DNA from 2 places in the Mesorhizobium sp. B2-3-10 genome. Region 1 is predicted to be linked to the other one. Evidence: riboswitches for the same ligand, from Rfam matches in the RefSeq annotation. Region 1 holds a riboswitch; the other holds the start of a gene.
The links. Region 1 has a riboswitch for S-adenosylmethionine ahead of FJ943_RS15995 (O-succinylhomoserine sulfhydrylase). Riboswitches for the same ligand answer to the same signal wherever they lie in the genome.

Region 2: it holds a riboswitch for S-adenosylmethionine, as region 1 does, so the genes downstream of both, FJ943_RS05785 (homoserine O-acetyltransferase) here and FJ943_RS15995 (O-succinylhomoserine sulfhydrylase) in region 1, are expected to answer to the same signal.

What each region holds. Positions count from the first base shown of each region.
Region 1 is NZ_VFVT01000005.1:103,438-106,641, reverse strand. Features, by position in the region: gene FJ943_RS16000 (ceramide glucosyltransferase) at 1-729, shown strand, start outside; gene FJ943_RS15995 (O-succinylhomoserine sulfhydrylase) at 760-1,950, opposite strand; SAM riboswitch at 2,007-2,084, opposite strand; gene FJ943_RS15990 (2'-deoxycytidine 5'-triphosphate deaminase) at 2,243-3,204, shown strand, end outside.
Region 2 is NZ_VFVT01000001.1:1,142,988-1,146,191, reverse strand. Features, by position in the region: gene FJ943_RS05795 (prephenate/arogenate dehydrogenase family protein) at 1-330, opposite strand, end outside; gene hisC (histidinol-phosphate transaminase) at 354-1,463, opposite strand; SAM riboswitch at 1,602-1,679, shown strand; gene FJ943_RS05785 (homoserine O-acetyltransferase) at 1,797-2,966, shown strand; gene metW (methionine biosynthesis protein MetW) at 3,088-3,204, shown strand, end outside.

The sequences.
Region 1 (3,204 bases):
CCGAGGGACTATGTCGAGCACATGATGGCGGCGTGGCAGCACGGTACCGGCCTTGTCTGCTCGACGCCGATCGGCTCCAGGCCAGATGGTTTCTGGGCCGACGTCGAATGCGCCTTCCTCAACACATTGCAGGCCCGCTGGCAGTATGCCGGTGCGGCGCTCGGCCTCGGCTTCGCGCAGGGCAAGAGCATGCTGTGGAACAAGCCGATGCTCGACGCCAACGGCGGCATCCGCGCGCTGGCCGCCGAGATCGCCGAGGACGCCGCCGCAACCAAGCTGGTGAACGGCCTCGGCCTGCGTGTCAACCTCGTTGCGGCGCCCTTCGAGCAGCCCCTCGGCCAGCGCACGTTTGGCGAAATCTGGTCGCGCCAGGCCCGCTGGGCGCGCCTGCGCCGCGTCACTTTCCCGCTGTTCTTCGCGCCCGAGATCCTGACTGGTGCGGCGGTCCCGCTGGTTCTTGCGCTGATTGCCGCGGCGAGCGCCGGCGTCAGTCTCTGGGCGACCGCGATTGCCGTGCTGGCGGCATTCTATCTTCCGGAATGCGCTCTGGCCCTGGCCAAGGGTTGGCACGTCTCGACGCGCATGATCGCGGCGACGGTCGCGCGGGACGTCATGCTCCCGGCCATCTGGGCGCGCGGCTGGCTCGGCGGCGCTGTCGACTGGCGCGGCAACGCCATGACCATCCGGACCAAGACGGCGGAACTGGAGGAGACGCCGTCGAGCGCCTGATCGCTGCTGACGACGCTGCCTGGACGAAACCTATTTGGCGGCCTTCAATGCTTGGGCGATATCTTCCAGCAGGTCGTCCGTATCCTCCAGGCCGACCGACAGCCTGAGCGTACCTGGCCCGATGCCGAGTTCGGCGCGGGCCTCGTCGCTGAGGTTCTTGTGGGTGGTCGTCGCCGGATGGGTGATCAGGCTTTTGGCGTCGCCGAGATTGTTCGAGATCAGCACGATGTCGAGGGCGTTCTGCAGGGCGAAGGCCGCCGGCTTGCCGCCCTTGACGTCGAGGCAGATCAGCGTCGAGCCCCCCGACATCTGCTTCTTGACGATATCGGCCTGCGGGTGGTCGGCGCGGCCGGGATAGATGACGCGGGCGATCTGCGGCTGCTCGGCCAGGAAGTCGGCGATCTTGCCGGCGCTCTCGGTCTGCTGGCGCACGCGCAGCGGCAGCGTCTCTAGGCCCTTCAGCAAGGTCCAGGCATTGAACGGCGACAGGCTCGGGCCGGTGTGGCGGAAATAGTCGTGCAGGTTCTCGTCGATCCACTTCTTGTCTGACAGGATGACGCCGCCAAGGCAGCGGCCCTGGCCGTCAATATGCTTGGTGGCCGAGTAGACGACGATGTGCGCACCAAGCTGCAACGGCTTCTGCTGCAGCGGCGTGGCGAAGACATTGTCGACGACCAGCCGCGCGCCGATCGAATTGGCAAGCGAGGCGACGGCGGCGATGTCGACGACTTCCAGCGTCGGGTTGGTCGGGCTTTCCAGGAAGAACAGCTTGGTATTGGGCCTGACCGCCTTTTCCCAATTGGCGATATCGGTGCCGTCGACCAAGGTCGCCTCGATGCCATAGCGCGGCGCCAGCGTCTCGACGACCCAGCGACAGGAGCCGAAAAGCGCGCGCGCGGCCACGATGTGGTCGCCGGCCTTGACGCTGCACAGAAGGGCAGCCGTCACCGCCGCCATGCCCGACGCCGTGGCGCGCGCGTCTTCGGCGCCTTCAAGCGCGCACATGCGCTTTTCGAACATGTCGACGGTCGGGTTGGCGTAGCGCGAATAGATGAAACCAGGCTCTTCGCCCTTGAAGCGGGCCTCGGCGGCCTGCGCCGTCTGATAGACATAACCCTGGGTCAGGTACATCGCCTCGGAGGTTTCGCCGAAGCCGGAACGCAGGGTTCCGCCATGCACGAGTGCCGTCTGAGGTTTCCAGTTGCGCTTCTTGGTGCTCATCGCTTTGTTCCAGACACAAAAAAACCGGCCGCGAAAGTCGCAACCGGTCCATACGGCCTTGCGGCCCGACGGTCCTTTAGCGACTTGTTTAACGTGGCTGCAAGCCGACCGGCCAAATCACCACGGGATAACGACCCTTTAGACCCGCGCCACGCTTGCGTCAATTGCCGGCTTCATTAAGACGTTTGTACCAAGGCAGGTTCCGCAGAAGTGCCCGGCGGTTTTGCGGCAAGAACCTGCAACAAACAAGAACCTGCAACGAAAGAGACCAGTCTTGGGGCGGAGCCAGACTTTGCGGCAGACAGGCATTCTTCCCGATCAGGACATTTCGGCGCTGTTCCGGTCCGGCGCGCTGAAGTCGCCGCGTGCGCTCGATGCCGACCAGATCCAGCCGGCGAGCCTTGATCTCAGATTGGGCGAAAAGGCCTGGCGGGTTCGCGCCTCGTTCCTGCCCGGTCCCAACCACAAGGTGTCGGAAAAGCTCGATCGGCTGCAACTGCACGAGATCAGTCTGACCGAAGGCGCGGTCCTCGAAACCGGCTGCGTCTATATTGTGCCGCTGCTCGAAAGTCTGGCCCTGCCGGCTGACATTTCGGCCTCGGCCAATCCGAAGAGCTCGACCGGGCGGCTCGACATCTTCACCCGCGTCATGACCGATCGGGGCCATGAGTTCGATAAGATCGCCGCCGGCTACAACGGTCCGCTCTATCTCGAGGTCAGCCCGCGCACCTTTCCGATCATCGCGCGCACGGGTTCGCGCCTGTCTCAAATCCGCTTTCGCACCGGCAACGCGCTGCTCTCGGAAGCCGAGTTGCATGAGCTGCATCGTGCCGAGATGCTGGTCGCCACGGAGCCGCCGAACATTTCCGGCGGCGGCATCGCGCTGTCGATCGACCTCAATGGCGACAAGGATGGGTTGGTCGGCTATCGCGGCAAGCACCACACCGGCCTCGTCGATGTCGACAAGCGCGCCGCGCAGGATGTCCTCGACTTCTGGGAGCCGATCCACAAGAGCCGCGCCGGCGAACTGGTGCTCGATCCCGACGAGTTCTACATCCTCGTCAGCCAGGAGGCGGTGCATGTGCCGCCGCTCTACGCCGCCGAGATGACGCCGTTCGATCCGCTGGTCGGCGAGTTTCGTGTCCACTATGCCGGCTTTTTCGATCCGGGTTTCGGCCATTCGGCGGCCGGCGGCACCGGCAGCCGGGCGGTGCTCGAAGTGCGCAGCCACGAAGTGCCGTTCATCCTCGACCA
Region 2 (3,204 bases), on a different contig from region 1:
CATCTGCGCGATGACCGAGGCCTTGGTCGAGCCGACATCGGTGAGGATCGCCCCCTTTTTCAGCGCCGGCGCGATTTCCTCCGCTACAGCGCCGGATGAGCCAACCGGCACCGAGACAACGACCAGATCGGCATCACGCACCGCGTCCCCGGCATCGATGGTGTAGGAATCGCCAAGGCCCAGTTCCTCGGCTCGCTTGAGCGTTGCCGCACTGCGCGTCGAGATGGCGACATGGCGAGCCAAGCCCTCGCGTCGGATGACGCGGGCCAGAGACGAGCCGATCAGGCCGATACCGACCAGCGCGATCTTTTCGAACATCGGTGATGCCATGGTGTTCCAGCTCTTTAGACGTTCTAGCTTTTCAGGAATGTCGTGAGCGCGGCGACAACGCCGCGATTGGCCTCTTCAGTGCCGACGGTCATGCGAAGCGCGTTGGGAAAGCCGTAACCTGAAACGCGCCGCAGAATATAGCCGCGCGCGCTCAGATAATCGTCAGCCGCCGCCGCGGAATGCTTCTGATCGTCGGGAAAATGAATGAGCAGGAAATTGCCAACGCTCGGCGTCACGCGCAGCCCGAGCCCGGTCATTTCGCCGCTCAGCCAGGTGAGCCAGGTCTCGTTATGCGCCACGCTGCGCTCGACATGGGCACGGTCGCGGATCGCGGCGATGCCGGCCTCGATCGCAGTCGCATTGACGTTGAAGGGGCCGCGTACACGATTGATGGCGTCGACGATATGCAGGGGACCATACATCCAGCCGATGCGCGCGCCGCCGAGCCCGATCTTGGAGAAGGTGCGGGTCATCACCACGTTCTCGGCGCTGCCGGCCAGCTCGATGCCGGCTTCGTAGTCGTTGCGGCGGACATATTCGGCGTAGGCCGCGTCGAGCACCAGGAGCACGTTTCCCGGCAGTCCGGCATGAAGGCGGCGCACCTCCTGGAACGGCACATAGGTGCCGGTCGGGTTGTTGGGATTGGCCAGGAACACGATTTTCGTGCGCGGCGTGACGGCCGCCAGCATCGCGTCGATGTCGGCGCGCTCGTCGGTCTCCTTGACCACGACCGGGGTGGCGCCTGCCGACTGGATGTAGATCTTGTAGACCATGAAGGCGTGTTCGGTGAACATAGCCTCGTCGCCGGGCGCGAGATAGGTCTGCGCCAACAGGCCGAGGATTTCGTCCGACCCGTTGGAGCAGATGATGTTTTGCGGGTTGAGGCCATGCACCTCGGCGATTGCCTCGCGCAACCGCCTGGCGCTGCCGTCGGGATAGATGTCGAGTTTGCCGGCGACCTCGCGCGCGGCCTCGATCGCCTTCGGCGAAGGCCCAAGCGGATTCTCGTTCGACGACAGCTTGTAGACCTTGGCGACGCCGGCGGGCGCCGAGCTTTTGCCGGGCACATAGGCCTCTATGTCCATGATGCCCGCGCGCGGAGTTGGACGTGCCTGATCCGGTGTCTGGTTCATATCTTGCAAAATCCGTCGAAAACCCCTCCATCCGGAGGCCGCTGCGGAGATACAAGCCATGGCACGCAATGTCGAGAGGTGGCAGTGGTGCCAGCCGCCGCCATTGACGGCGAGGCAGGCGGGTTCTAGAAAGACGATTGACAGTTCCGTGGTGATTTGGCCGGTCGGCTTGCAGCCACGTTAAACAATTCGCTAAAGGGCCGTTTGCGTGACGTAACCGGCTTTGCGAAGGCAATGCCGGTTTTTTGTTGTCCGCGACCGGCCGGACGGACGCATCGGCGGCGGGGATCGGCAACGATTTCCACGACCGCACGGTGCAGCAAGAGAGACGTGATGGCTGCTCTGCGTGCAGGAAAGACCAACAACGAGGCCGACCAACCGTCGAGCCCGGTGTTGCGTTTCGGACCCGACAAGCCGCTCAAGCTCGACGCCGGCACGCTGCTGTCGCCGTTCCAGATCGCCTACCAGACCTATGGCACGCTGAACGATGCCCGCTCCAATGCCATCCTCGTCTGCCACGCGCTGACCGGCGACCAGCATGTCGCCAGCACAAATCCGGTAACCGGCAAGCCCGGTTGGTGGGAAGTGCTGATCGGACCGGGCAGGATCATCGATACCAGCCGTTTCTTCGTCATCTGCTCCAATGTCATCGGCGGCTGCCTGGGTTCCACCGGTCCGGCCTCGACCAACCCGGCCACCGGTAAACCCTATGGCCTCGACCTGCCGGTCATCACCATCCGCGACATGGTGCGCGCGCAGCAGATGCTGATCGACCATTTCGGCATCGAGAAACTGTTCTGCGTGCTCGGCGGCTCGATGGGCGGCATGCAGGTTCTGGAATGGGCGTCGAGCTATCCCGAGCGCGTGTTCTCGGCGCTGCCGATCGCCACCGGGGCGCGCCATTCGTCACAGAACATCGCCTTCCACGAAGTCGGGCGGCAGGCTGTGATGGCCGATCCGGACTGGCATGGCGGCAAATATTTCGAACACGGCAAGCGCCCGGAGAAAGGGCTGGCGGTGGCGCGCATGGCCGCCCACATCACCTATCTGTCGGAAGCCGCCCTGCACCGCAAATTCGGCCGCAATTTGCAGGACCGCGAAGCGCTGACCTTCGGCTTCGATGCCGACTTCCAGATCGAGAGCTATCTGCGCCACCAGGGCATGACCTTCGTCGACCGCTTCGATGCCAACTCCTATCTCTACATGACGCGGTCGATGGATTATTTCGACCTCGCCGCCGACCATGGCGGCCGGCTGGCCGACGCCTTCGCCGGCACGAAAACCCGCTTTTGCCTGGTGTCCTTCACATCGGACTGGCTGTTCCCGACCGAAGAGAGCCGCTCCATCGTCCACGCACTCAACGCCGCCGGCGCCTCGGTATCCTTCGTCGAGATCGAGACCGATCGCGGCCACGACGCCTTCCTGCTCGACGAGCCGGAACTGTTTGCCGCCATCAACGGCTTCATCGGCTCGGCCGCGCGCGCCAGGGGGCTCAGCGCATGACCCCGAAAAGTTGCAGACGTTTCGGATCAAGCTCATGCGCCAAACAGGACGGCGAAGCCATGACCCCGAAAAGTTGCAGACGTTTCGGACCAAGGCCATGCGCCGTCCACGAGGCGAAGCCATGAGCGTCAACGGCAGCCAACGCGTCGACCTCGAGGTCGTCGCCAACCTCATCCCGCCGCAATCGCGTGTGCTCGACGTCGGCTCGGGCGACGGCTCATTGCTCGAATTGCTGCAG